DNA from 4 places in the Gracilibacillus saliphilus genome. Region 3 is predicted to be linked to each of the others. Evidence: predicted binding sites of a transcription regulator. Region 3 holds the regulator's gene; each other region holds the start of a gene.
The links. Region 3 encodes Rex, which represses fermentation and respiration genes when NADH is low (regulators of the CRP and FNR family bind a similar motif). Its sites were predicted from a motif close to TTGTGAAATATTTCACAA; they were not measured.
Positions count from the first base shown of each region.

Region 1: GHT08_RS06825 (TIGR04053 family radical SAM/SPASM domain-containing protein) is a predicted target of Rex. The motif match lies at 3,340-3,357, and genes of this name have one in related genera.
Region 2: GHT08_RS13005 (nitrate reductase subunit alpha) is a predicted target of Rex. The motif match lies at 6,654-6,671, and genes of this name have one in related genera.
Region 4: ric (iron-sulfur cluster repair di-iron protein) is a predicted target of Rex. The motif match lies at 2,454-2,471, and genes of this name have one in related genera.

Region 1 is NZ_WJEB01000004.1:83,534-91,923, reverse strand. It holds gene pelA (pectate lyase) at 1-463, shown strand, start outside; guanidine-I (ykkC/yxkD leader) riboswitch at 480-577, shown strand; gene GHT08_RS06835 (DMT family transporter) at 1,014-1,346, shown strand; gene GHT08_RS06830 (DMT family transporter) at 1,346-1,660, shown strand; gene GHT08_RS06825 (TIGR04053 family radical SAM/SPASM domain-containing protein) at 2,131-3,282, opposite strand; gene trhA (PAQR family membrane homeostasis protein TrhA) at 3,403-4,050, opposite strand; gene GHT08_RS06815 (glycosyl hydrolase) at 4,262-7,696, opposite strand; gene GHT08_RS06810 (LCP family glycopolymer transferase) at 8,133-8,390, shown strand, end outside.
Region 2 is NZ_WJEB01000019.1:38,711-47,100, reverse strand. It holds gene GHT08_RS13020 (diguanylate cyclase domain-containing protein) at 1-1,337, shown strand, start outside; gene GHT08_RS13015 (ABC transporter substrate-binding protein) at 1,352-2,656, shown strand; gene GHT08_RS13010 (PEP/pyruvate-binding domain-containing protein) at 3,398-5,944, shown strand; gene GHT08_RS13005 (nitrate reductase subunit alpha) at 6,739-8,390, shown strand, end outside.
Region 3 is NZ_WJEB01000057.1:186-7,435, forward strand. It holds gene GHT08_RS21550 (MarR family winged helix-turn-helix transcriptional regulator) at 369-794, shown strand; gene GHT08_RS21555 (NAD(P)H-binding protein) at 936-1,781, shown strand; gene GHT08_RS21560 (ABC-F family ATP-binding cassette domain-containing protein) at 1,853-3,778, opposite strand; gene GHT08_RS21565 (redox-sensing transcriptional repressor Rex) at 3,948-4,595, shown strand; gene GHT08_RS21570 (YdiK family protein) at 4,638-4,847, opposite strand; gene GHT08_RS21575 (CPBP family intramembrane glutamic endopeptidase) at 4,852-5,562, opposite strand; gene groES (co-chaperone GroES) at 5,864-6,148, shown strand; partial or broken gene groL (chaperonin GroEL) at 6,218-7,250, shown strand, end outside.
Region 4 is NZ_WJEB01000004.1:76,597-83,165, forward strand. It holds gene GHT08_RS06770 (ArsR/SmtB family transcription factor) at 53-955, shown strand; gene GHT08_RS06775 (response regulator) at 1,193-1,552, shown strand; gene GHT08_RS06780 (hypothetical protein) at 1,782-2,336, opposite strand; gene ric (iron-sulfur cluster repair di-iron protein) at 2,530-3,231, shown strand; gene GHT08_RS06790 (HesB/YadR/YfhF family protein) at 3,403-3,702, shown strand; gene GHT08_RS06795 (flavin reductase family protein) at 3,954-4,415, shown strand; gene GHT08_RS06800 (DUF1189 family protein) at 4,437-4,919, shown strand; gene GHT08_RS06805 (NUDIX hydrolase) at 4,930-5,469, shown strand; gene GHT08_RS06810 (LCP family glycopolymer transferase) at 6,278-6,569, opposite strand, start outside.

The DNA of each region.
Region 1 (8,390 bases), on a different contig from region 3:
ACCGGAAGGAACGACTTTAGTTGTTAAACAAGCAGAACCTCAAAACTTAGGGGATCTTCAAGTTGCAGGTGATGTATATACCTTCGAATTTACTTTCCCTGAAGGTTTTGAAGATTATACTGGTGAATTCCAATTAATCATGGGTCATGATGATAGTGCGGATAATGTAGCAATTTATTATTACAATGAAGAAACTAATAGTTGGGAGCTTATTGGTGGTGAGGTAAGCGATGGTGTCGTAATTACAACAGTTGACCACTTCTCAACTTATGGTGTTTTAGCTACTGCCAATGATGAACAAGATCAAAATGCAACTTCTGATGAAAAATCAAGTGACGGTGTTGGTTTGCCTGATACTGCAACTAACATTTTTAATTGGTTGTTAGCTAGTGGAGTATTGTTAGGATTGGGAATTGGGTTATTAGTAATTGTTAGAAAAAGAAATCAAAAGATGGTACAATAATTAACAATAGCATATCGTAATTGTTTTCTAGGGTTCCGCAACAAATGTTGGACTGGTCCGAGAGAAAACACACAGTAAACTACTGTGACACGGAAGGATAAAAGCCTGGGAGATTCATTCTCCCAGGCTTTTTTCAGTGTGGCGGGCATGTGCACAAACTTTAGAGTCAAAGTCATTCAAATGGAGTTGCCCTTTGAAAGATAGCTAGTGCAAGTCAACACCTGCGCTGACCGTTTCGCTTTCTGACATGACACTTTTGGGAATCAATATGCCTTTAATTTAAGTACCAAAAATAACTTGCAAAAAGCCAAAATGGTACTAAACAGTCAATTAAGTACCAAAAATAGAAAACAAATTATTAAATTGGTACTTAAAACAGGTTTTAGTACCAAAATCAACCTTCTTGAATACTAAATTGGTACTAAATCAAAATATATTTTATCTCGAGTACATGTGTATCTGTAAGGAGTTTCAGTTTTCTCTTTTATGAAAGGCAGTTTTACTGCACATCTAAATGTTTTTTCGTGAAAAAAGTAAGGAGGAAGTTGTTATGTTAAAAGAATGGTTAAAAGTGATAATCGCTGCAGTATTTGAAGTTTTATGGGTAATTGGTTTAACACACTCCGATCAAATTTTAGAGTGGATTGGCACAGTTATCGCTATTATGATTAGTTTTTATTTTTTAATTATGGCCGGAGAAAAGATTGCAGTCGGAACGGTTTATGCCGTATTTGTAGGGTTAGGAACAGCTGGGACTGTGATAACTGGAGCTTTCTTTTTTAATGAAGAAATTAGCCTTGCCAAAACGGCACTAATTCTTTTACTTTTGATTGGTATTATTGGATTGAAAGCAACTTCAGAACCAAAGGAGGAAAGTAACTGATGGCATGGATACAATTAATTGTAGCAGGGTTATTTGAAATGTTGGCAGTAATTATGATGAATCAATGGCATCGTCAAAAATCTAATACAGCATTTAGTTTTATGATTGCAAGTTTTGCTTTAAGTTTTTTGTTTTTATCAATGGCATTAGAGACCATTCCCATGAGTATGGGTTATGCGATATGGACTGGCATAGGTGCAGCAGGCGGAGCCATTGTTGGGATTTTATTTTACAATGAATCTAAAAGTGCCAAAAGAATATTCTTTCTAGCTTTAATTATATTGGCAGTAGTTGGGTTGAAATTACTAGGTTGAGTGCGTGTTCGACAAAAAAGATTAACTTCAACAAAAAATACAGTTAATTCCTATATGCGATATAGTTATCTTGAATTGAAATCAGGAGGATGGATATGAGATTCAGTGAACTTATAAAAAGTATCAATCATGAAGAGGTATTAAGTTAATCTTAAAGGAAAAACCTAACCTTTTTATGGAAAAAAGGCATTGAATTTTTTGACTAATGACGCAAAAGTAATATTAGCTGGAATAGGTGTCTTGAAGAAAGATGCCTGATGAGACTGAACGAATATATCGTTCGGTTTTTTCTTATCATTAGGTTTTAACTGATGTAATACTCAATAGTAAAAGGAAAAAGCCGTGATCGTGTTCACGACTTTTCTACTTTATTACAAGATTAAAGAAATCGATAAATGGGAAGATGAAAATGCAATTAAAAACAAGTATGATAGTGATTGGATCATGACATTACTGAAATCATGAATAATCTATAAGAAATTGCCTTGTTTTTTTTTCTTCCGCATCGCCCGAGGTATATAGATACAATACGGCTCACTTTCCAAATAATCTCCTGTTGCTGCATAAGCTCGAGAACGAGATCCTCCACATACATGCCGGAACTCGCAAATGCCACATTTTCCTTTATACTGATTTGGATCGCGCAACTGTTTTAAAACAGGTGATTCCCGATAGATTTCAGGTAATGATTGCGAACGGACATTTCCTACTTTGACAGGGAGTAGACCACTCGGGTAAACATCTCCAATATGTGAAATGAAAATAAAACCATTCCCATCATTGACACCTTTTGGCGCTCGTCCTAATCCATCCACTGTACCTGTTGCCCCTTCTGATAAGACATTCTGAAATGCGATTTCATCTTTTTCGATTTTTTGTTCTCTTGCTTTTTGCTGAAGCACAACACGGCGATAATGTTGTGCAGCAGTTGTTTTAATATCAAAACTAGCTGTCTTTGATACTTGGTATAACCAGCGGAATACTTTCTCATGTTCAGCTGGTGAAATCATATCTTTATCCTGTCCACGTCCAACAGGTACAAGAAAGAATACGCTCCAGAGCACAACATTTAATTGTTCCATTAATGCTCTCATTTCTTCTAAGTATTCGATGTTATATTGAGAAATGACGGTATTAATTTGCAGTGGCATTCCAAGTTCGTGTAAATAATTAATGGCTTCAATCGTACGGTCAAAGGAGCCAGTTGTGCCCCGGAAGAAATCATGAACCTCTTTGTTTGGACCATCAATACTGAATGCCCAGCGAGATAATCCAACTTCTTTCGCTTTTTGCATCACATCTTTGGTTACATTAGGGGTAGCGGATGGTGTCATGGAGACTCGAACCCCTTTATTGACTGCGTATTGGACAATATCCAGTAAATCCTCACGTTCCAGTGGGTCACCACCAGTAAATACGAGAAGTGGATTATTCATGGACTTGATTTGATTAATTAATTGTTTTGCTTCATCAAAATTTAATTCACGGGGATCACGATGATATTGTGCATCAGCTCTGCAGTGAAGACATTTCAATGCACAAGCACGTGTAACTTCCCATATAACAATAAACGGATCTTTATGATAGTCTCTCGGTTTAAAAAACGGTGGTTGCTGAGTCAATATAGTACCTCCTTAACAAGGTGTTAACTATATTGTATCGCTCTTGTTATCGATATGATGTGATGAAATGCACACATATAATGAAAAAAAGAAGCACCATTTACTGGAGCTTCTTTCATATTATTGAATAGGCAATACATATAACAAAACAGCGAAAAAGTGAGCAATTGATCCTGCTAAAACAAACAGATGCCATAATGCATGATGATAATTAAACCCACGCCATACATAAAAAATAGCACCGACTGTATATAAAACACCACCGATAACTAAAAGTTTAAGGCCGTTAGGATGCATATTTTCTACCAGTGGCTGCCAAGCAAATATAATAAGCCAGCCCATCAATACATACAGTATCGTGGAAAAATATAAAAACTTTTTAACGAAAAAGGCTTTAAATATTGTTCCGCCAATCGCAAGTCCCCAAATAACACCAAATAATGTCCAACCTTCCCATCCTCGAACAACAACTAATAAGAAGGGAGTATAGGATCCGGCGATAAAGAAATAGATCGATGAATGATCCAATATTTCAAAAACATTTTTTGCTTTCCCTTTTCGGAGACTATGCAACAGAGTAGAGGATGTGTAGAGGAGTACCATTGTAACACCAAATAAAGTAAAACTAACGATATGCCATACTGTACCGTATAGTGATGAATAGACGATCAAAATAACTAATCCTGCGATACTTAATGCCATTCCAATTCCATGAGTAACAGAATTAGCAATTTCTTCTCTTACTGAAAATTCATGAGTAGACCCCATTTTGACACGTTCCTTCCATGTTTGAAAAATTCCTGTTATTATTATCTGCCTTTTGCTATGGAAATGCAAGTATTCGGGATTATCTAAATAAATCTGCCTTTTTGGGTAGGAGCAGTACATTAATAGTGAAACCCTGATAGCACTTAACTAAAGGCAAAATGAAAAGATCGCCATAAGCTAGAACTTATGGCGAACCTATAGATCCATTCATTTATTTATTGAGCTTTTTTCGCCTTGCCATCACCAATGCTACTATACCCGATAGTGTAAGTAGTAAACCAGCTACTAGCCAATTGGCAGTATTAGTTGCGGTATCTGGCAAGGATTCACTTTGACCAGAATTAGAGTCTATGTTATTAGATCCAGAGTTATTTTCTGTTTCTTGCTTCTGATCTGTACTGTCTCTATCATTGCTAGAGGGTTCATTAGAATCGTCATCTGGATCTTTGTTACCTTGTTCAGGATCATCAGAAGGTGGATCTTCCTCTGACTCTTCTGCTGTCTCCTCTGTATACGCAAATACGCCATAAATACTAAAATGTGTCAAATCAGTACTAGCACTTTTAGATTCTTCATTCCAGACAACATCAAAGCGTTGATCTGTCACAAGTTCACCGTCTTGATCGACAAGTATTACTTGAAGGTTGTCTGCAGCATATTCCTGATCGTTATCTAACGTAAAAGTAATCGTTAACGGTTGTTCAAATTCGGTGATTTCCTGTTCCCCTGCAAATAATTGAAAGTCAAACAGATCGCTTAATACGTCATCACGTTTTTCCTTGATTTTATCTGATACAGGATGAAAGGCAAATGTAATGTTTTCATCATACGATTGTAAAAGTTGGACAGGAATAGTGACACTTGTGTTTTGATAGTTTAATTGAATGGTAGCATTCTTTTCTAATTGTGTAATTACATCTTTTGTGATTTCTATTTTTTCTGTTGTTAAGTCAAACTGATAGCTGTTGTCCTTTTTAGTAAATGATTCCTTGTTATCAATCGTATCGTTATCTTCCGTTGGTACTTCTGGAGAAGGTGTATCCTCAGCATCAGGTACTTCAGGTTGTGCATCATCATATACTGCACGCATATCATCAAAGTAAAGGGTTCCTTCTCCTTGTTCTCCGCCTGTGTAAAGTGCAAATTGTGTAACGTTTTTCAATTTTTCTTGATCAACTATAACTTCCGGTTTATTTTCCCAAGGAGCAGGTACGAATTCAGAAAAAGGTATCGTGATGATCCCTTCAGAAGGCTCATCTAAATCATGATATGCTTCAAAACTTACGCCTCCTATCTGGATTTGAATGGTTAAATCATTCGGGTAACTATCATGCTGTAACCAGAATTGAAAAGCATTTGTTTCTGACCAATCTACATTGGCTAAAGGAGTCTGACGACCGGCATACCCCATTCCGGCAATCGTAAAATTATATTCCAGGCCATATTCCCCTGCCATTTTGTTTTCAGAAGAATGATGGAGTGTTACTTTATCTCCGTTGCTGGAATATGCATTATCTAATAAACTATCATCTCCTAAGTACCCCTCAAAATCGTCTACTAATAATGGATCAGCTGGTGCTTCCATATAGGAGTTGTTTAGTTTAATAGTATCGATATAGATTGCGTCTGTCAGGTTAAGTTGATTCCCTACTAACGATAGCGCGATCGTCCTTGCTTCTGCTGTATCAGCTAAGTTAATGGTTGCGTGATATTTTTTAAATGTCTCCCCATTAATAGTTACTTCTTCTAGATCAGAAATGTCTTCAGAAGTTTCATTCATACCATATTTGGTTTCCCAATCATCAGGAAGCATGGCTACTGCTTGGATTGATCCGTCACCGACAGAAGTAGGAAGTAAAGCTTCTAATTCAATCTGGTTGACAACTTGCAAATCATCTGTTGTTAGATCTGTTAATTCAAATTTTAACTCCTGCCATGTTTCACTAGTGTCCATCCCTTCAATTTGAAATTTCAACTTACCATCATCTGCTAAAGTTGCATGCTCAAATGCGACTGTGTTTGTTTCTGGATAAGTTCCGTTTGTTTTAATACCATCAATATTATCATCAAAGGTATATACTTTTGTTGGTAAACTATCTGCTTTTACAAACACTTTAACAGTTTCTTCATAAATGCTCCCGTCTTGATGGACAACTTTAAAGGTAAGGTTGGTTGCTGTGCCATTTTTATCTGCGGTTGGTATCCAATCTGCTACATAATAATTACTGTCTGAATCAAAGCTGAGAGAATGTTCTTGATCAGAACCTTCTACTTTATAAGTAACTTGCTGTGGATTGTCATGAAGTACCCGTACTCGAAGCTTTGTCGAACTATCTGTAATGGTTGTGCCTGAAACTGGGGATGCAACATGTGCTATTGGTTCTTGAGGTGCAACGGATTTATTCATATGTGTTTCTGTATAGATGGTTCCTTGAACATCTTCGCGAAAAGCAGAATATTCATCATCTTTAAATGATTGGAAGTCAGGTAATAATTCATGATCACCACCTAAATCATCATGAATATCTTTATATGGTACAAACATATTGTTTGGCCAGCCGAAGTTAGCCCACGTTTGCATATAGGCGATTTTACTTGCCTTAGGATCATCTTTGATTGCATGTAAAACACGTGTATACCAATCGAGTGTATTACCTGTTTCGTTAATACCAGAAGCACTATAACCATACTCTGTTAAAGCTGCGATTTTACCACGTTCTTCTGCTAAATCAACTAACATCGCTAAATCTTCAACGAGTCCATTTAACCAGCTTTCAGAACCTGCATTGCTTTTATCGTCATAGTTATCGATACCCAAAATGTCAACATACTCGTCACCTGGATAAGTTTCTAAATAACGTTCTAAGTCGCCTGCAGGGCCAGCGCCTGGGGAAAACGCATACAAAAAGTTATGAACTCTTTTTTCATCTCTTAAATATTCAACCGTATAACGGAAAAGAGCTTTATATTCTGCTGGTGTTGTTTGATGTGCTCCCCACCAGAACCACCCACCTGTTTGTTCATGGAATGGTCGGAAGATAATTGGGATCGCGTTACCATTTTCGTCTTTTACCGAATGAGCAAGTTCTGCAATGTTATCTAACCATGCATTGAAATCATCATGATTTGGTCCTCCGGGTAGAATTTTAGGAACAGTATGCCCGGATGTATCATTATAACGGCCACCGGTTGCAAAGTTTTTTGGGTGCATACTTAGAGCAACAACACCACCAAGTTCATGAGCTTTTTCCATGGATGCTGCCAGGTTCTGAATACTTTGCTCAACATTACCTTCTACACCAGGCTTTTCATCACCATCAATACTTAACGTATCCCAACCAAAAATAGCAGGATAATCTCCAACAGCATGTAAAATCTCTGATTGTTCAGAAGCAGTACGAGGTGGATCATTCGTTAATGTTAAGCCTTCATCAATCGCATGCTGTTGACCAAACAAAACTTGTTCACCACTAATGCTTTGAAAATATGAGAATAATGCCTTTGTCTGATCATTTACTTGAGGATCTACTAGATTCAATGATGATTCAGTTGCAGAGACTTCTATATCCATATTAGTGTGTGGTAGAAATGAAAAAATAAGTGTAATCGTTATTAAAAAATAGGCTGTTTGCTTTATCAGATTCATGCTTTTCCTCCTTTGTAATGGTCTAACGTTTCCATGATAATTAAATTCACCTCCAACAAAAATGAAAACGCTATCTATTTAGTATTATATATAATTTTATTTAGTTGTAAAGTAATATAATAAAATTATTAAGTTAACGTTATGTTAAATTTAGTTGTTTATTTTAGAGGATGATAAGGATTTCTTTGGCTTTTGTTTTGATTGGTTCTTCGTTATTTTTTTGACTAGAATATATATATTTTTTGCATAAAAAACTCAACGTTAAAGTAATGTTATTTTCTGTTTTACACTTATTCTGTAGATATATTTTTGATATACTTATACAAAAAATGAGATAAATTGCTAAAAAATGCAAAAGGGATTTCCTTTTTGTAGTCTTATTGTGCTATAATGATGGAAGATTAATTAGAAAAATCGGATAGGATGTTGATTGAGAGTGGAAACAAGATCAAATCGAAGAAAATCAAAAAAATGGTGGATTTTAACACCGCTTATTATTTTATTGGTTATTATTTTAGCAGTGGGTGGTTATGTTTGGTCGATTGTGAATAATGTGGAGGATACATTCGATACTAAAATGCATGATCCGTTAGAATCGATCGACATGGAAAAAGTTAAAGAGAAAACAGAAAATGCTGAACCTTTAAATATATTGTTATTAGGTGTGGATCAGCGCGGGAATGATTCAGGTCGA
Region 2 (8,390 bases), on a different contig from region 3:
TTCCTGCACATAACCAGTTATATTTTGGACAGGTGATTTCTCACATACTAATTTTTTCGGCTGTATTCCCATTACTCATCATCATTGTAGTTAATGCTAGAGCAATGGAAAATGATATATATCAGGAATATTATCTTCATTATCAACAGTTGGAAGAGAGATTACAACGGAAAATAGCAGAAATGGACTCTAATGACATTCAAAATTATGAATTAGACGCTAACTTAGAAAAAGCTAAAATTAAATCGATTTTAGATGAGTTTATTGGCACTTCAAACAAACGAATCTTGATTATGGATCAAGGAGAGCAAATATGGCTTGATACGAATAATCAAAATGAATCAAGTTCTAACCTAGAAATGGAAGCTGGGTTTGTTAAGGAGATTCATTCACATGGTTTTATTTGGCTACCGTCCAGTCACCAAACTTTATCTGATTGGTATCAAGGCTATTATATCGGGGAAACTGCCTTTTTAAACAAAACAACATTATTAATTATTCCTATTAGTAGTAGTGTACTAGCTTTAGCAACTAACCTTACTGATTACCTATTGTTCGCATTGTTTGTTTTATTCATTGCGTTAGTATTTGGTATGTTAGTGAATCGAATATTATCGAATTCTTTATCACATCTGACACAAATGACGACCGATTTACCAGGCAAAATGAAGCGACAAGAAACCTTTTATTGGAAAAATACACCGATTGATGAATTTTCAAAATTGGGACAAAACATTGAAAAAGTAGCAAACCAGCTGCAGCAAATGTTTGCTGATGCTAAAAAGAAGAATGACTTGCTTACTGCAAGGACTAATCAATTAAAAGAATCTGAGTCAAAACTATATCGTTTAGCACACTTTGATACATTAACAGATTTGCCAAATCGTTATTCATTTCATCTTGATTTAACTAAGATGTTAGAGGAACAAGCGAAGCTAGATCGATTTTCGATTGTATTTATTGATTTGGATAAATTTAAACAAGTCAATGATACGCTTGGACATAGTGGAGGAGATTTATTATTAAAATTATTTGCTAAACGGTTAAAGAAATTTGAACAAGGAAAAGCTATTACATTTTATCGTTTAGCTGGTGATGAGTTTGTGGCAATTGTGGAATTAACAACAGAGGAAGAAGTACAAAGGTTGTGCAAACAATTACTTGAAGCCATTACTCAACCGTTAATGATTAATCAAACGGAAATAACACTTACTGCTAGTATTGGAATAAGTTTTTATCCTGAGAATGGAAAGACTTTAGATGCCTTATTGCATCATGCTGATTCGTTAATGTATGAAGAGAAAAAACGTCATCATGATCTAGAAGATTTGACATAAGGGGAGGAAAACGATTGAAACCATTCACAATATGGATAGCTGCAATAAGTATACTGATCTTAGTAGGTTGTCATTCTTCAAGTTTTAAGCCCCTTCAGGAATCTTCTCTAAGTAGTGACTTGGTTGAGGTAGAAGAGGAGTCTGCACAAGCGAACGAATTGGTTATTTGGACGCATAGTAACGTCTTTGAAGATTCATTACCAGAGTTTTTAGACATGCATCCAGGTGTTGATGTCAATATAAAAGTGATTGATGAAAATAATCTAATCAAAGAATATCGACAAGGTATGTTAGCTGGAAAAACACCTGATTTATATATTTTACCTGATTATGCTTTAGGTGAATTTACTGGTATAAGCGGTTTTGAAAATTTATACGAAAAAAGCTATTATGACGAAAGTTTTTTTGACCGAAGACCAGAAAGCTTGTTAAATCATTATAAAAGTGAAGATGGAACCGACATGTTTGCGATCCCGTTATTGTTTTTCCCTTATGTTACTTACTATAGAGCAGATATATTAAGTGAATATGGCTACCCTAGTGACCCACTAGAATTATCCAAATATATAAATGACTATGAAAATTGGCTAGAAATGGCTAAAGACCTCAAAGAAAATGGCCACTATATTTTAGATTCGGAGCATATGTTACTAGAGATGGTATTAAGAACCAATTACTTTTTAGACGAAGAATTCGAGTATTTGGGGGATGATGAGCCTTTTGTTACTACTTTTAATATCGCAACAGAGGTAGTTGAAAAAGACCTTAGCCCTTATGTTAATATTTGGGATGAAAGAGGAAGAGAAGCATTTCAAAATGATAACTTAGTAATGTTTCAAATGGCTAGTTATGTTGCAAGTCGTTTACAGGAGTGGGTTCCAGAGCAAAATGGAAAATGGGGAATCACGACTTTACCTTTTGGATTAGCAGGTGTCGACAAGCAGGCAAGTATGTCTATTGCCATCTCTGAAAAAAGTCAACATAAGGAATTGGCATGGGAATTTGCAAAAAAGATGGCTGATGACATGCTATATATGTATGAACATGTAGAAAACGATCCATATTTCATTAATCCCGATTTAAAACAACTATACTGGATTGCTTTAAACAAAGAAGTCCCAGGTAGACCTCAATCTTTAGATCAAGACATTAAATTTATTTGGGATGTAGCGATGAAAGATTTCCATGGTGGAAAGGCTATTACAAGTGAAGCAATCGAACATATAAATGAGGAAATAAAGGAAAGAATAAAGTATGATCAGAGAGCATTACAGAAATTACTAAACACACAGACTCAGGAAGAGGCCAGATGGGAATAAAAGAGTTTATGTTCAAAGGAAGTATAAAATCAACTCAATGATCGTGTTAATCGAAGTAGTAACTTTGAAATGTTTTATGTGTATTTGCCAACACTCCGACTAATTACTTCGCTTTCCACGGGCACGGCCTCAACTAACATTGCAAAGAAAAACATTTTGCAAAGTGGATTTTCGGCTCGTGCTATTCCCGCAGGAGTCTTCGCAATTAGTCTCCGCTCTGAGAAGGTGCAACAATTTTTATCATAAAATAGGTTGATTTTTTACAATGGACAAAGTGGCAAATGCTATTTGTAATTATAAAAGCAACCGTATTACTTCATGCTAGCGTTGTAGAGAATGATCATAGTGAAGGCCGCCCACTTCCGCTCCTAGGGGAAACCCCACGGAAAGGGATGTGGGCAGCCGAAGCGATGGTTATGTGATTGATATATTTCAAAATGGTCACTAAAACAATTCATTTCGAATAGTCCTCTTGTAAACCTCCTGAAGCACCTTATTTCAAGTAACTCGTGTAGTATAGCGGTCTCCTAATCATTAAGAATGCCTATTTTTCTAACATTTCGTGTCAATTAGACCATTTCTAATCGATGGTAACTAAATCCATTCTGCATCAAACGAATACACACAACACTTTACTTATCAACTTATTGGAATGTATTGATGCCTAATCGATATAGGATTATGATGATATGATGTTATAATTAGAATATAAGGTATTTAAAGAAGTGGTTGGTGATCAAGATGGAAATGGAATTAAAAATATCCACAGGAATTCCTGGGTTTGATAAGACGATTGACTCGCTGAGACTAGGAGATAATGTAGTATGGCAAGTGGATAACATTCATGCATATAAAGATATTATTACTCCGTATGTTGACAAAGCTTTACAAGATGGTCGAAAAGTTATCTATGTACGCTTCGGTAAACATGAACCATTGGTCGAAAGAGAAGGAGTTCAACAGTATAATGTTGATGCTAAAAAAGGATTTGAAAGCTTTGCTACTGAAATTCATCGGTTAATTGAAAATGAAGGATTTAAAACGTTTTATGTATTCGATAGTTTGACGGATTTATTGTCAAGTTGGTGTTCGGATTTAATGATCGGCAACTTTTTTAAAGTGTGCTGTCCTTATTTATATGAATTAGATACAGTTGCATATTTTGCGATTAACCGGAATGTTCATACTTATGCAACGATCGCCCGAATACGTGAAACTACACAAGTTTTGTTAGATTTGTATGAAGTGGATGGCAAACACTATATTCATCCATTAAAAGTATGGCAACGCTACTCCCCTACGATGTTTTTCCCTCATTTAATTGAAGATGAGCGAGTAAAGAGTATTACAGCAAGTGCAGAGGCATCTGCTTTATTTTCTAATATCAATCGTGTGGAAGAACGGATGGATTATTGGGATGTTATTTTTTCAAGAGCATATGATGACTTGCAAAAAGATCAGGTGACGCAAGAAAAAACAAAAAGATTTTTGGTGACTCTTTTACTAGGTGAAAAGTCGAGAATGTTTGACCTATGTGATCAATATTTTACATTACAAGACATATTAACAATTGCGTCTAGAGAAGTAGGTACAGGCTTTATTGGTGGGAAAAGTGTCGGGATGCTGTTAGCTAGAAAAATATTAAAAGAAGACAAAAAGAATCGCTTTGCAAAATATATGGAAGCACATGATTCTTTTTATATTGGATCTGATATTTTCTATACGTATATTGTGCAAAATGGTGGATGGAAATTGCGTGTTAAACAAAAAACAAAAGAAGGCTATTATAAGTATGCAAGGGAACTACGAGAGAAATTACTAAATGGAGAATTCCCTTCCAACATTAAGGAACAATTCGTCCAGGTACTCGAATATTTCGGTCAATCTCCGATTATTATTCGTTCCAGTTCGTTGTTGGAAGATAATTTCGGAAATGCATTTGCCGGAAAATATGATAGCGTCTTTTGTGTGAATCAGGGCACACCGGAAGAGCGTTATAAGGCATTAGAAGATGCGATCCGTACTGTATACGCCAGTACGATGAATGAAGATGCACTGGAATATCGAATGAATCGTGGGTTATTTGAAAAAGATGAACAAATGGCAATTTTGATTCAGCGAGTATCTGGTGATCACTATGAAGATAACTTCTTCCCGCATGTTGCTGGAGTTGGTAATTCTTCCAATCTTTACGTATGGGACAAAAGCGTTGATATGGATGCAGGTATGATTCGTTTAGTATTTGGATTAGGTACTAGAGCGGTGGACCGAACCGTTGATGACTATGCCAAAATTGTTACATTAGATCAGCCGACAAGGAAGCCGTTAATGCATATGGATGATTTAAAGAAATTTTCACAGCATGGAGTCGACGTTTTATCGATGTCGAAAAATCGATTGACTAGTGTGAAGGTTGATGAGGCAATAGCCAATGTTTGGGATGTTGAGCGTAATCTATTTGCGTCGATTGATACCGAAACAGCTTTCCGTTTAAAGGATTTAGGTTATAAGAATATGCCGACACCATATATTCTCGATTTTAAAAACTTATTAAAAAATTCTACATTTCCAGAAGTGATGAGAGAAGTTTTAGCAGAAATAGCGCGTGTTTATGATTATCCTGTCGATGTAGAGTTTACTGCTAATTTCCGTGGTAAAGATGACTTTAAGATTAACATTGTCCAATGTCGACCATTGCAAACAAAAGGATTGGGGCAATCAGTAGAGATACCAGAAATAAAACCTGACGAAGCCTGTTTTATACAAACAAAGGGTAACTTTATGGGAGGTAATGTACGTATTCCAATCGATTATTGTATTTATGTAGATATGGATGATTACCTCCATTTAAGTGAACAAGATAAATACAGTGTGGCCCGCACCATAGGTAAAATAACAAGAGATCTCAAGAATGAACGTGTTTTTCTGATTGGTCCGGGACGATGGGGTACGTCTACACCATCATTAGGTGTTCCTGTCCACTTTTCAGAAATTCAGCATGTGTCTGCTATCTGTGAGGTCTCCTCGCAAGAAAAAGGTTTTATGCCGGAATTATCCTATGGCAGTCACTTCTTTCAAGATATTGTTGAATCAGATATTTTTTATGCCGCTATTTTTGATGGAGAAGAAGGTGTTCGATTTGAACCTTCTTACGTGACTAGCCAGGAAAATATCTTAACGAATTGGGTAGAAACACCGACAATTCCAGAAGAAGTGATCCACGTTAGTAAAGTAACGGGGATGGAACTATTATCAGACATTGTGAAGCAGAAGTTATTGTGTAGATAGTCAATTGTATTACTGAAATTGGAAAACTCCAGTAAAAATTATAAAAAGCTTTTTCTGATTTGGAAAAGTGCTGATTAACTCGTAATGTTAATCCTACAGTTTGTTGCTGTAGGATTTTCTTATGGAGTTGTGTCCGTAAGCATTTTATGGGCAGTTTAAATGGAGATGTCTATGTAGGCGCAAAAAACTAGTCGAACTCACTTTATATTGCAAAGAAGCGGTATTTCGCAATAAACGAGAGCGATTTCGCAATAAAGAAGCGGTGTTTCGCAATAAACAAGAGCGATTTCGCAATAAAGAAGCAGAGTTTCGCAATAAACAAGTCCCATTTCAAAATAAACAGCTGCATCATAAAAAAGTTATCTCTTTAAAAAAAGTTCGTAAAGCATACATCGAACTATCATAAACTAACATTTCACACGGAAAACCTCCCATTTTAATGATAGATTTCCCGGTAATGATTCGTTTACCGGGAAAACCGTTCACTTTCATTGACAGATTTCCTTGTTAACCTAACTTTACAGGGAAATCTTACAGTTTCATTTAGAATTTTTGCTCGTGAAACGAATCATTAAGATAGGAAAGTAAGAATTCCACCTTTGCATATTTACTTCAACTGATTAAACTTTTCAAACATTTTCAATCAAAAAATATAAAAATATATCAAAGCTTGATATCTCAGTGTTTGTCACAAAATCGTCACGGTCTGGTGTGATGTTGTTCACACCTTGTATTGGTGTGTTCGTGATTTAATGAACATAAGCAATAGAGATTGGGAACACGGAGGGATCAAGATGCCAAACAAAAAATCTCCATTATGGCAACGTATGAATTATCTAAAACCAAAAGAAAAATATGCAAACGATCATAGCCAATTACAGGAAGGTGATCGGGATTGGGAAAATGTCTATCGCAGAAGATGGCAGCATGACAAAGTGATTCGCTCTACACATGGTGTCAATTGTACGGGCTCTTGTAGTTGGAATATATTTGTAAAAGATGGCATTGTAACCTGGGAAGGGCAGTCAATTGATTATCCTTCTATAGGACCAGACATGCCAGACTTTGAACCACGTGGCTGCCCAAGGGGAGCAAGCTTTTCTTGGTATATTTACAGTCCGCTGCGTGTTAAATACCCTTATGTTAGAAAAAAATTATTAATGTTATGGCGTGAAGCTTTAAAGATACATGAAAATCCGTTAGATGCTTGGAAGTGTATTGTGGAGGACCCGGAAAAAGCACGAATGTACAAAAGTGCTCGAGGCAAAGGTGGTTTAGTTCGTGCAGATTGGCAAGAAGTCACTCAATTAGTGGCTGCTTCTGTTTTATACACCACGTTAACATATGGATCAGATCGTAACATCGGTTTTTCACCAATTCCGGCGATGTCCATGGTTAGTCATGCAGCAGGAAGTCGCTTTATGTCATTGCTCGGTGGACCAATGCTTAGTTTTTACGATTGGTATGCAGACTTACCACCAGCATCTCCACAAATTTGGGGAGACCAAACAGATGTACCTGAAAGCTCTGACTGGTACAATTCCGGTTATATTATGACTTGGGGTTCAAACGTACCGTTAACCCGTACACCAGATGCACACTTTTTGGCAGAAGCACGATATAAAGGAACAAAAGTAGTGTCCGTTAGTCCGGACTATGCTGAATCGACCAAATTTTCAGATGATTGGATGTCGGTGAAACAGGGTACAGATGGTGCTGTTGCGATGGCGATGGGGCATGTGATCTTAAATGAGTTTTATCAAAAAAAACGCACGCCATATTTTGAAGACTATGCCAAACAATATACTGATTTTCCTTTTACCGTAAGATTAAAACAAAAAGGAGACACTTATATTGCCGACCGTTTTCTGCATGCGAAGGATTTAGCATTAGAAACGACCAATAGTGAATGGAAGCCGTTAATGTACAATGCTTTAACAGAGGATTTCGCTGTGCCACAAGGAACGATGGGTAGTCGCTGGGACAAAGAGGGTAAATGGAATCTGAAGCTAATTGATGAACGGAATGGGGAAAAGATCGAACCAGTTCTAGGCTTTTTAGGAATCGAGGATAAGATCAAAACAGTAGAAATTGCTTATTTCGATGCTAATACAAGATCAACGATGAAGCGTAACATTCCGGTGAAACAAGTAGTAATCAATGGGAAAATCGAGCATGTTACAACAGTTTATGATTTAATGCTCGCCAATTATGGTATTGACCGGGGCATTGGCGGTGATGTTGCGTCATCCTATGATGAGATCGAAGCCTTCACACCGGCATGGCAAGAGAAAATTACTGGTGTCGATCGAAATCTAGTAACCAAAATTGCTCGTGAGTTTGCGCAAAATGCGATTGATACCAATGGCCGCTCGATGATCATTGTCGGAGCAGGCATTAACCACTGGTTCCATTCCGATGCGATCTACAGAGCAGTTGTCAACCT
Region 3 (7,250 bases):
AAATAACTACTTTGGACAGGACCGGGTGGGCTTTCCCGGTTTTTCTTACTGCTAAGAAAAAGAGAAATGTCTTAATAGTAAGTTGAATTTTTATCCACAGATCATTTAAAGTAAATGTGGATGATTACATAATCCTTATGATATCAAGGATTTATAACGCTTTAAAAATGTGGATAAAATACTCTCTGAATGTGGATAATGTGGACAAAGTTCTTAATAATTGATTTGCAAAGAGTGTATAAGTGGATAAGCATGTGTATAAATAATAACAAATATATTTTGATAATCATTTACGTAACACTTTACAAATAAGAAGAATATGTTTATTATTTAGTTGTGCAAACAAATAAAAAAAGAGGAATTATACTATGTTAAATGTATATTTGAAAGAATGTTTATATTTTACATCAAGTCGTTTTACAAGAATTATAACGAAGATGGCCGAAGAAGAATTTACCCGAAGCGGCTTATCACCAACTGCAGCATATTTATTAATGGTTCTATACGAGAATCAAGGACTGTCACAAAAAGAAATTGGCGAAATATTACATTTACAACCCTCAACTGTTACACGTATTTGTGAAAAACTGAAGAGGAAAGGATTAGTCTACAATAATGTTGAGGGACGCACATCCTATATTTATACTACAGAGCAAGGAAAAGAACTGGAGGCAACGATCTATGATTGTTGGATGAGATTACGTGACCGCTATGCCGAAATCCTAGGACGAGAAACAGCGGATGAACTCTCAGTTCAGCTAGAACAAATGAGCGATGAGTTAGAAAAGTTTTAGTGGTTGATATTTTCTTCAACCATTTTCTTATAGAAAAATAGTTGCTTGTGCAAACAAATGTATGAAGGGGGTGATTGATGATTAAAAGAGAAATTAGAAAACACATAGATCTGAAGAAAAAGAATAGAAGGAGGAGAAATGATGTTACAAAGGCAAACGGATGAAAAGCAAAAGCCAATTTTAGTTTTAGGTGGTAATGGAAAGACCGGAAAGCGTGTTGCGGAACGTTTATTATCGATGGGCATTCCTGTAAGAATCGGATCAAGGCATAGTGAACAACCCTTTTCCTGGGAAGATAAATCAACATGGCAAAAAGTATTAGAGGGTATAGCTGCTGTGTACATTGTGTATAGTCCTGACCTTGCTGTACCAAGTGCTGCCGAGGATATTAGCAAGTTTACAAAGTTAGCTTTACAAAATAATGTGAAACGCCTCGTATTACTATCTGGCCGTGGTGAAGAAGGAGCGGTAAAAAGTGAAAACGAACTAAAAAATTCAGATGCTCATTGGACAATATTGAGATCAAGCTGGTTTAATCAAAACTTTAGTGAAGCTTTTTTGATTGACCAAATCAGAGAAGGTGTTATTGCATTACCTGTGGGTAAGGTTACAGAACCATTCATAGATGTAGATGATCTTGCGGAAGTTGCTGTAAAGGTGCTAACAGAAGATGGACACATAGGTAAACTATATGAATTAACAGGGCCAAGATTAATGACATTCCAAGAAGCAACAAATGATATATCTGCTGTTATACAAAGAAATATCAGTTATATAAAGTTAACTCATCAGCAATTTGAAAAAGCTTTATGTGAAGCCGGGACACCTGCACATACAATAGAACTGCTGATGGAATTGTTTACATCTGTGCTTGATGGAAGAAATTCTTTTTTAGGAGATGGAGTACAACAGGTTCTAGGACGTGAGCCAAGAGATTTTAAAGAGTATGTTCAAAAAACAGTCAAAACGGGAGTTTGGGGTGAATAATGATAAACATATTGGACCATAGTGGAGTTAAAAAGAGCATTCTCGACATGTAGAATGCTCTTTGTCATAGGTTAGTCGTGTAATGTTTCCCATTCTTCCATTAATGATTCCAATCTTGCCTTTAAGGAGTCATTTTGATTAGTTAGTTCCAATGCTTTTTCATGATCTTGAAAAACGTCAGGATCACATAACATTTGATCAATTTCTTCCATTTCTAACTCAAGTTGTTCAATCTCATCTTCAATTTCCTTAATTCTACGCTCTTTTTTCCGTTGCTCTTTTTTTAATTGCTTTTCTTTTTCAAAATTCGATTTGGTGGTTTCCGGATTGTCTACAGTTTTCTTTTCCGCCTTCTTTAGTTCGGCAAGTTCTTGTTCTTCTTGCTTTTTCTCTACATAGTAATCATAATCACCTAAGTAGAGTGTGGTTTTGTTAGCTTGCATTTCCAGCACATGTGTTGCAATCTTATTAATAAAATAACGATCATGAGAGACGAACAATATCGATCCAGGATAGTCAATTAAAGCAGCTTCTAACACTTCTTTGCTATCCAAATCTAAATGGTTGGTCGGTTCATCAAGTAATAAGAAGTTTGCCTTCTCCATCATTAGTTTTGCTAGTGCTAGGCGCGCTTTTTCCCCACCACTTAAAGCCGAAACATTACGTAACACATCATCACCGCTGAAAAGGAAGTTACCGAGAATGGTGCGAATGTCCTTTTCATTCATGACCGGATAATCATCCCACAGTTCATTCAATACCGTTTTCTTAGGATTTAATTGTGTTTGTTCTTGATCATAGTAACCAATCTGTACATTTGTTCCGAGCTGAATGTCACCTGAAGCAGGGTCTAGCTGTCCGATAATTGTCTTTAATAAGGTTGATTTTCCAACACCATTTGGTCCGACTAGTGCTACACTATCCCCACGTTCGATATGCAAGTTAAGATTTGAAAAAATGAATGGATCTGATTCTTGATAGTGAAATGCTAAATCGTTAATTTTTAACACATCGTTACCACTTCTGCGGTCAATTGTAAAAGTAAACTTGGCAGAGCTTTCTTCGCCAGCTGGTTTGTCCATCACTTCCATTTTTTCTAACTGCTTACGTCTACTTTGGGCACGTTTCGTAGTAGAAGCACGTACAATATTTTTCTGAATAAACTCTTCCATTCTTTTAATTTCACTCTGTTGTTTCTCATAGAGCTTTAGATCACGTTCATAATTTGCCGCTTTCTGTTGTAAATAATCACTATAATTGCCATGATATTTAGTTGAATGATGTCGAGATATTTCATAGACAATATTCACGGTTTTATCTAAAAAATAGCGGTCGTGAGAGACGATGACGACAGCACCTTGATAACTGTTTAAATAGCCCTCCAACCACGTTAAAGTTTGAATATCCAAATGGTTTGTAGGCTCATCTAATATGAGAATGTCAGGCTTCGTTAATAAAAGTTTCCCTAAAGCTAATCTTGTTTTTTGACCACCACTTAGTGTAGCAATCGAGGTCGTCCACATGCTTTCTGGGAAATCAAGGCCGTTTAGCACCGCTTTTATGTCCGCTTCATATTGATAACCACCCGCAAGCTTGAAGGCTTCTTGTTTTTGATCATAATTGGCAAGCAACTGCTCGTAACGATCACTATCCGCAAGTAGGTCAGGATCGCCCATTTGCTGTTCCATCTGGCGTAGAGCTTTTTCTTCCTTTTGAAAGTGTTCGAAAATCTTAAGCATTTCGTCCCAAATCGTTTCATTAGAATTTAAACCTGAGTGTTGTGCAAGATAGCCTAACGATACATCTTTCGGTTTATGAATTTCGCCTTCATCATAACTAAGTTGATTGGAAATAATATTTAAAAGAGTAGACTTTCCGGCACCATTTCGACCCACTATAGCTATACGGTCATCCCTCTTTATCTCTAATTTTATATTAGATAAGATCAGTTCAGCACCGAATCTTTTGGTTAAATTGTTTACTTGTAAATAAATCATTTGCTTTCACCTCTAATATGTTCAGTGTATCGGAAAGCAGAAACCACTGCAAGCACAGTTGTTTGGCTGTAAGTGAATTATTTCACGACATTTAACCGCTTTTCTGTTAGAATAAAAAGTAAGTAAAAACATTCACAAATCCAAACCGAACTAGTAAGGGGAATGAATGATGATGAATCAAAATAAAATACCACAAGCGACGGCGAAACGTTTGCCATTATATTATCGATTTTTAAATAATCTTCATATTCAGGGAAAGTCGCGAGTATCTTCAAAAGAATTAAGTGAAGCGATGAAAGTAGATTCTGCTACAATAAGACGAGATTTCTCCTATTTTGGTGCTTTAGGGAAAAAAGGTTATGGCTATAATGTCGAATATTTGTTGGGATTTTTCCGTAAAACATTAGATCAGGATGAAAATACTCCCGTTGCGCTAATTGGTGTAGGGAATTTAGGAACCGCTTTTTTAAATTATAATTTCACCAAAAATAATAATACAAAAATTGAAGTTGCTTTTGATGCTGATAAACGAAAGGTCGGCAAAACGATAGGGGATATTCAAGTGCACCACATTGATGATTTAGAGGGGAACTTAGAAAATATCTCTGTTGCGATTTTGACAGTACCTGTATCGGAAGCACAAAATATTACTGATCGCCTAGTGAAAACCGGCATCAGCGGTATTTTGAACTTCACACCGGCAAGAATTACAGTTCCGGAGAATGTCCGTGTACATCATATTGATTTAGCCGTAGAACTACAATCACTTGCCTATTTTATGAAGCATTATCCGTTAGAGAACGAAGGAGAAGAGTAGATATCATTACTAAAAAATAGACTCAGCTAACAGTAGCTAAGTCTATTTTTTCTTATTATCATTCGCTTTTTTTATGCGAAAATGTAGATTGATTAATCTAAACGCAACCACAAAATCAATTGTTGCAAAGGTTGCTAATAAAATGGTAATAAAGTTAAAAACAGTTTCATCTGCCGATTGGATTGCGATGTAAGTGAACAAAGCGCCTAACGCAATGTAAAAAATGGCAGACCGTAAAGGTGAAATACGCATAATACTATTGTCCTCCAATAAGAATCGTCATTAACTCTTTTATTTGATCCATTTGCTGTTCCATTTCTTCTGGATCGACAGACAGTTGACCGATTACGGCAAATGTATTCATGGACATATGCACAATAATTGGTACAAGGATTCGTTTCGTTTCAACGTAAAGAAAGGCGAACACCATTCCGACTGAAGTGTATATAAGTAAGTGTTCAAAATCATTATGAACGGCAGCGAAAATGACCCCAGATAACAACGCAGCGAAAAAGAAGTTCATTCTCTTATAGAGTGAACCAAAAATAGCTTTACGAAACACTAGCTCTTCTAGAATAGGTCCCAGTATAGAAATAATTACAATAAACAAAGGAGTTTGTCGTGCTATATTCATTAAGTCCATTGTATTTTCTGAACCAGGTGGGATTTTGAAAACTACCATTTCAATAACAACAGCAACGGCTTGTGTTATCATCACAAGGAAAAAACCTAGTACAGACCACAGTATAATGGTTCCAATTTTCTTTTGTTGTGCTTGGAAGAAATCTTGCACTTCATCCCTTATGAAATAGATAGATATCATCAAAGCTATCGCGAATGATGCAATATTCCAGTTAGCTTGGAAAGTATCCAAATCATCAATGTAGGAAACAAACGGTAGAGCCAAAAAGATGGAAAACTGCATAGCAATATACGTTATGATCAAATAAATATATTTTCTTGGCAAGTATAACGACTCCCTTAAACTCTTTTTAATGTCATGATACGTATTTTAACATAAATTTAGAATAAAATTGAAATACTTCGTCTACACATAGAAGTATGTGAGTATTTTGCTGTTCATAAGTGGAGAGTATCCTTCACTTATATAGTTAGCGACCGTGATAAATTTTTTTAAAAAACGATATTAAAATACTTGCAAAAAAAATCAGTTTTCATTATTATAATAATTGTGTTAGCACTCCTCTTGAACGAGTGCTAATAATCAACAAAATAATGAATGAGAAATTCAAGGAGGTAACGAAAAGATGCTTAAACCATTAGGTGATCGTGTCATTATTGAGCTTGTAGAGCAAGAAGAAAAAACAGCGAGTGGAATTGTTCTTCCAGATTCTGCGAAGGAAAAACCACAAGAAGGTAAGGTTGTAGCTGTTGGTTCTGGTCGTGTAACAGACAATGGAGAGAAAGTGGCACTTGAGGTTGAAGAGGGCAATACTATCATTTTCTCTAAATTTGCTGGTACAGAAGTAAAATATGAAGGTAAAGAATACTTAATTCTTCGTGAAAGTGACATTTTAGCAGTTGTAAGTTAAGTAAGATAACGAAGAGCTATAAAGATAAATAACATAACTTTTTTAAAATTTTAAGGAGGTTTTTTCACAATGGCTAAAGAATTAAAATTTAGTGAAGAAGCACGTCGCGCAATGCTACGCGGGGTAGACACACTTGCAAACGCAGTAAAAGTAACATTAGGGCCAAAGGGTCGTAACGTTGTTTTAGATAAAAAATATGGTTCACCACTAATTACAAATGACGGTGTAACGATTGCAAAAGAAATTGAATTAGAAGATAGTTTCGAAAACATGGGTGCACAGCTTGTTTCTGAAGTAGCTTCTCAAACAAATGATGTAGCTGGTGACGGTACAACAACTGCAACAGTATTAGCACAAGCAATGATCCAAGAAGGTCTTAAAAACGTTGCATCTGGTGCAAACCCAGTAGGTGTACGTCGCGGTATCGAAAAAGCGGTTGAAATCGCAACGGAAGAACTTCGTAAAGTTTCCAAACCTATCGAAGGAAAAGATTCAATTGCACAAGTAGCAGCAATTTCTTCTGCTGATGATGAAGTAGGTCAATTAATTGCAGAAGCAATGGAACGTGTGGGTAACGATGGTGTTATCACAATCGAAGAGTCTAAAGGATTCAACACAGAATTAGAAGTTGTAGAAGGTATGCAATTCGATCGTGGATATGCTTCTCCATACATGGTAACAGACCAAGACAAGATGGAAGCGGATCTTGAAGATCCTTACATTTTAATTACTGACAAGAAAATCAACAATATCCAAGAAGTATTACCAGTACTAGAACAAGTTGTACAACAAGGTAAACCACTTCTATTAATCGCTGAAGATGTAGAAGGCGAAGCGCTTGCTACATTAGTAGTGAATAAACTACGCGGAACATTTAATGCAGTTGCTGTAAAAGCTCCTGGATTTGGTGATCGTCGTAAAGCAATGTTAGAAGATATCGCTGTATTAACTGGTGCTGAAGTAATCACAGAAGATCTTGGTTTAGAACTTAAAAACACAAGCATTGAGCAATTAGGTCGCGCTTCTAAAGTAGTTGTTACCAAAGAGAACACAACTATCGTAGAAGGATCTGGTGACCCAGAACAAATCTCTGCTCGTGTAG
Region 4 (6,569 bases), on a different contig from region 3:
ATGTGATAATAAAAATAATTTAATTAGTACTCAGAAAGTAGTTGGTGGAATTATGCAATTAGAAATAGATAAGTCGTCCTTACCAGTATATGAAGCATTAGCAAGCCAAGTCAGATTAGAAATTATCCAATTATTATCGAAAAATAAAATGAATATAAAGGAACTATCCAGTGTTTTAGGGATCAGTAGTCCGATTGTGACCAAACATATCGAAAAGTTAGAAAAGGCTGGTATCATTCGAACTGAAAAGATACCGGGGAAATCAGGGTTGCAACGAATCTCCATACTAAAAGTGGACCACATTGAAGTCAATTTTCCTAAAAAAATCTATCATTCATTTGCTACATATGAAACGTCAGTACCTATTGGTCATTACACAGACTACCATGTTGTACCTACTTGTGGCTTAGCGACTAGTAAAGACTTTGTTGGCCCGGTAGATCAAACCAAATATTTTATGGACCCTAAGAGGATGGATGCAAGAATATTATGGTTCACACAAGGATTTATTGAATATAAAACTCCGAATTTTTTGCAAGAAGAAGATCAATTACAACAAATGGATATCAGTTTTGAAATCTCATCGGAGTTTCCATTTTCAAACGAAGTATGGCCATCTGACATTACTTTCACTTTAAACAATATCGAGTTAGGAACATGGCAAAGTCCAGGGGATTTTGCGGATACTAGAGGTAAATATACTCCTGACTGGTGGCCACACAATATTAACCAATACGGGCTACTAAAAACGATTCGAATCACGTCACATGGCACCTATATGGATGGGGAACCTTTGTCAGATGTAACCATTCATGATTTAGACACTACTGTAGATGGATGGAAATTAAGAGTGGAAGTAAAAGAAGATGCCGAACATGTAGGTGGAGTTACATTGTTCGGAAAAGAGTTCGGGAACCATGATCAGGATATTAATTTTAAACTGTATTATATTTAATAGCTAGCTCTTTCATAATGAAGGTTGAAAAGCAAGAATCCGTCTCAATTTATTGGACGGATTTTTTCTATTAGAAAAATTATATATTTCATATCTTTACTACATCGCAAATTCTATCCTTCTAAAACTTTTTCCATTCTAAAGTGAAAAAACAGCTTCACAACGCTTTATACTTCCTTTAAAATAAAAGCAGAAGAATGTCGAATTATGAAATGAAAAGAAAATGAGGGAACAGCGATGAAAAAAACAGTCATCATTGCAGATGATTCACGGTTTATGAGACAGTGGCTTAAGCAGAAAGTCGAACAACATCCCTATCAAGTTGTTGCGGAAGCCTCAACTGGTCTAGAAGCAGTGAAAGCATATCAACAATATAAACCAGATATTATCATCTTAGATATCGTTATGCCAAAATCGAACGGATTAGATGCCTTACTAAAAATCAAAGACTTAGACCCAAACGCTAATGTCATCATGGCCTCTTCCCTCGCCACTCACGATAACGTAACAAGGGCATTGAAATATGGAGCCAAAGACTTTATCGTCAAACCACACTTTCATAATTTAATACAAATTATGGATAATATTTTCGATTAGCAGCTATCCAACCTTATCTAAATAGATAATCGTTTGTAGAGCGGACATTTATTCCGTTATTCGGTTCATTTAAGTTAACATCAGAGCTTTTTTCAATGAATAACGGAACAAATGTCCGCGCTCAGCCCTGAAATAATCTATTTAACTAAAAACACAGCAAGTTCTAGGTGAGTTTATCTCCACTAAGACCTTTAAAAAAGCTTGGCATTCGTCTAGCCAAGCTTCCTAATTAAAATAATTCGTAATAGCTTTCTTGTCCAAGGTGCTGTACATATTTGTCCGCCAACTCTTTTAAATTCGTAGATTCTTCTAAAAAGAGCCACTGATCATCTTTTTCACCTGTATAAGATTTACGTTCTACTTGAAATGCTCTCGTATCTTTATCCAATAATGTAAAACATAACTGCGCATCATATGTTTTATATTTCGGATCGGACAACGCCTCAACAATCAAAGGGTTCTCATCGAATGGGACGGGATTTTCGTACGTATATAAATAGATACTTTTTTGTCTGATATCTAATTTATAATCCTTAATTGGACTATTATTTTCCATACTCTCTTTAAGTAACTGCACTTCTTCATCAGTTATTTTCCGCCTTGACTTCTTTGTTAAAAAGACTCTTCCATTCGGATGTTCATATATTTCATAACCTTCTGGAATGCTATCAACTGAAGTATTAGAATCATCTTTTTTAAAATAATAGGAAGGATTACCTTTGTTCGTTTTCCTTACATGTAAATAGTACTCATCTCCACGAAAATTCGTATATTTCACTGCCATCTTTACACCACCTTTAGTTTCATAGCCGATACATAATCTCAAGATTTTGCTTTCATTAGTATAACAAAAATCAGAATAAAGTGAAACTTTGAAAAAAGCCATGTTTGCTATTAAATAATGTGATTTGTATCACAAATAACTCCTTATCCTTTTGTTACAGTAAAAGTAATACAAGTAAAGGAGGAACAATATCATGAGGGAATTTCAATTAACTGATACACCTGCAAATATTGTCAAAATATATCCGAAAGCTAGTGATTTTTTCAAGAAGGAAAAAATTGATTTTTGTTGTGGCGGCGATCAACCTCTTCAATCCATTCTTGATAAGAAAAAAAGACCAGTTGATGGGGAACAGCTTATTGGCTCGATCAATGAATCCTACCAAGCATGGATAGAAACCGGGAATAAAGAGATCAATTGGGAGAATGTCACTTCTTCAGAATTGGTTGATTATATTATGCAACATCATCATCACTATTTACATGAAGAGTTAACACCGCTCAGTCAGTTTGTTACAAAAATATACCGAGTACACGGTCCGCATCATCCGCACCTTGAAGATTTATATAAATTATTTCACCAATTCAAAATGGAAATGGAAGGTCATATGATTGAAGAAGAACGAGATTTATTCCCGCTTTTTGAAAAATATGAAGTGGAGCCAAGCGAAACATTAAAAAAGCACATTTTCCAATTAAACAAAACGATGATCGAGGATCACGAATTTGTAGGTGAAATCATGCAACAAATGAATGAAATAACCAATGACTATACATTGCCAGAAGACGCATGTAATTCATACAGGATCACCTATGCTAGACTAGCAGAGCTAGAACAAAACACGTACCAACATATACACTTAGAAAATAATATACTCTTTAAGTCCATTTCATAGGATAGTAAAGACGCTAATAGTAGGATTAGCGTCTTTTACATATTTTCGACAATTTCCCGGGGAATAATTCCAGATAATTGTATTGGTTTATAATTATATAGTGTAAGAATGATAATTATTGGGAATAGCTTAAAGAGAATTATTTTAGTGTCATTAAAGGAGTGCATACGCATGGAAATCAAAATATCAGATCAAGCATTACAATGGTTTAAAGATGACGTTGGGGTAAGCGATGGAGATACAATTAAATTTCAAGCTAAATATGGTGGTTATAGCCCGATACATGAAGGTTTTTCACTAGCCTTTGCACTAAATGAACCAATGGAAGATACGATTACAACTACGGAAAGAGATGGCATTACCTTTTTTATTGATGCGACAGATGCATGGTATTTTGAAGGGTATAATTTAATTGTCGAATATAATGAACAACTAGATGAAGTTGCATATGATTATGAAGAAATCCAGTAAAGAGTGAGGAAATCCCTCACTCTTTTTCTTTTGCTAAATCTCCCATACTCTCGAACCAAATACAACGAAACAGGAAGAAATTATGTTAAAATAAAGGAAGACTTATCAGGAAGTTAGCGACCGTCACCACCCGCTTTATAACTTTACACTTGAAGTTGGAGTCTTACGGACAGTTAGTAACGTGATAAAGCAAACTTAATAGAATGTTCCGTATAATTTCCCGATATATTCTATAAAGGAGGTTTTAATCGATGAGCAAGCAGGAGTTCCGCAAAGCGATGAGTAAATTTGCGACAGGAATTACTGTCGTAACATCGGAATTTGATAATGAGATACAAGGAATGACAGTCAATGCATTTATGTCTGTGTCTTTGGATCCACAGTTAATTACTATTTCACTAGATTCCAAAACGAATTTCTACCAAAATGCCGATAAAATTAAACGATTCGGCGTTAGTATTTTACGAGAAGAACAACAAGAAATATCCATGATCTTTGCTAAACAAATAGAAAAAGAATATAAAGACTTTACAACTTTAGACGGTATACCAGTCATAGATCATGCACTCACTACATTGGCATGTACCGTAGTCAATACGGTTGAAGCAGGTGATCACTTACTGATTATTGCAGAAGTAGACGAAATCAAATTAGACGAAGGTAATCCAATTCTTTATTACAACAGTACATATAAAAGAATAGTGGATGAATAGAGAAGAGTACGGAGGATAGTCATGGCCATTCTTGCAATCTTACGAAATAGTGCAATATTACCTAAAAAAGAAGCGATGTTTTGGTTAAATCGAGTAAGCATGAGGGACACACTCGTTTATCTTTTTCTTATATTCTTTATTAGCTTCTTACCTAATGTCATTTTAATGATAGCAAACTTTGAACAAGGTCAATCTCACATTTCTTTTAGTCAATTTCTACTGCAAATTATTGTCTTTTATCCCTTTTTTATCATGTTTATCGTTGTTACAGGGGTTTCCATATTAGCAATCGGTCCCTGGATACTAAAAATCTTTCTGCAGCGCAAATTAGCATATCAACAATTATGGAAGATGACATCCTTTGCGTTACTATGGCCATTAATCATTTATCACCTGTTATTTTTCACGCCACTACCAACTTCCTTTGCTTTTTTGGTTGGTTTAGTGTTGTTATATATAATCCTATATCAAATGATTTTGATTTACCCCAAAAAAAGAAAGTGAGGGAGTTTCATTGGCAGATAATGAATGGAAGATAAACCATAGTTCAACTACACAAATAGATCGGTTTAAAATAACGATCGATGAAGTGTTACTTGCAAATGAACAGACACAGAATTTTTCGTATATTGAATTTCGGGATGGTGTCTGTGTTTTGGCAATTACGAACGATAATAAAGTGGTCATGTTAAAACAATATCGTCATCCATTACAATCCACTGAACTTGAATTTCCCGCAGGTATGATTGAAGAAGATGAAGAACCTCTTTACGCAGCACAACGGGAGTTATTAGAAGAAACAGGGTATCAGGCAGAAGATTGGCAATCTCTCGATTATTTCTATCCATCTCCTGGTTCCACAACCGAAAAAATTCATTTGTATTTGGCAACAAAGGCAACAAAAGTAGATGATCAATTTTTAGATGAGCTAGAAAACATCGAGGTTGAAATTGTTAATATGAAAGATTTTTGCAAACTGGTAGAACAAGGCATTTTTCGGCATGGTGCCGGTCTCGCGTGTTGGGCTCGATATTTAAGTATGTCTTTCAATTAACTCCCAAAAGCTTGGTCCATTATAGTGACTGTAAGAATTGATTTAATCTTACAGTCATTTTTTTGCGTTTGTTCTATGTGCTAAACCCTCCAGCCCTTATCACTTCATGCTAAGTAGACCTGCGATTCCTCTAGTAGCCATTATGAAATATATGAAATTGATCACCACGTTGGCCGACCACCTTCCCCTACCTTACTTTGTTTATAAAAGTTGTGATAGCAATGTTATATAAGAAAAACCGTGAAAGCCCACCCGGTCTTTTTCATTGATCAAAATAATATATCGATGGTATAAAGTAGTTATTTTAAGTTGGATATTGGGCGTAACAACCGCTACGGCTTGCCCACTTCGCTAATTAATGCTCTACCATGAATGTACTCGCTGACATTCCAATTTTATTACGCAGGTTAAGAAAGCTCGAGACGTTAGCAGTCACAAACGTTGTAGAACAGTTTCATAGCGGAGGCCGTTCACTTCCACTCCTACGGGATGGCGGAAAGGGAAGTGGACAGCCGTAGCGATGGTTTCCACAAGCTATTTCAACATGGCTACTCTGCTTACAAATGTGTTGATAACACGGATTATATACTTTCCTATATTATAAGAAAACCGTAGAGCGCCCGCAGAAACGTAGCGGCTTCAGAATCAACTGGGATAAAGGAATCACTGAGAAAAGCGAACCGATGATGACTTATCATAGGGCGATTCGTGAAGTCGCCTAGTTTTTGGGCGCTCGGAGCTAGACATCTGCGCAAAATTTTATACTTTCTTGTCCTTACAAAAAAAAAGCTAAAACCCTTTTCAGGCTTTAGCTATTGATCATGTCTCTTACTTTCGCTACTTCTTCATCAGGAACAATGTAATAATAAATACCGTCTATCGTTGTTCCTGACCCTTGCACTTGATAGCTTGTTACATTTTTTCTTGTATCGGTATACCCATTCAGTAGTGATTTCATTGCATTAAAATCAAGACTGGTAGACATATTATTACCCATAATATCGATTAGCTCGTTCACTTTGGTAACATTTGCTACGTTGGCACCTTCATTAACAATTGCTTGTATTACTTTACGCTGACGTTCAGTTCTTCCAAAGTCA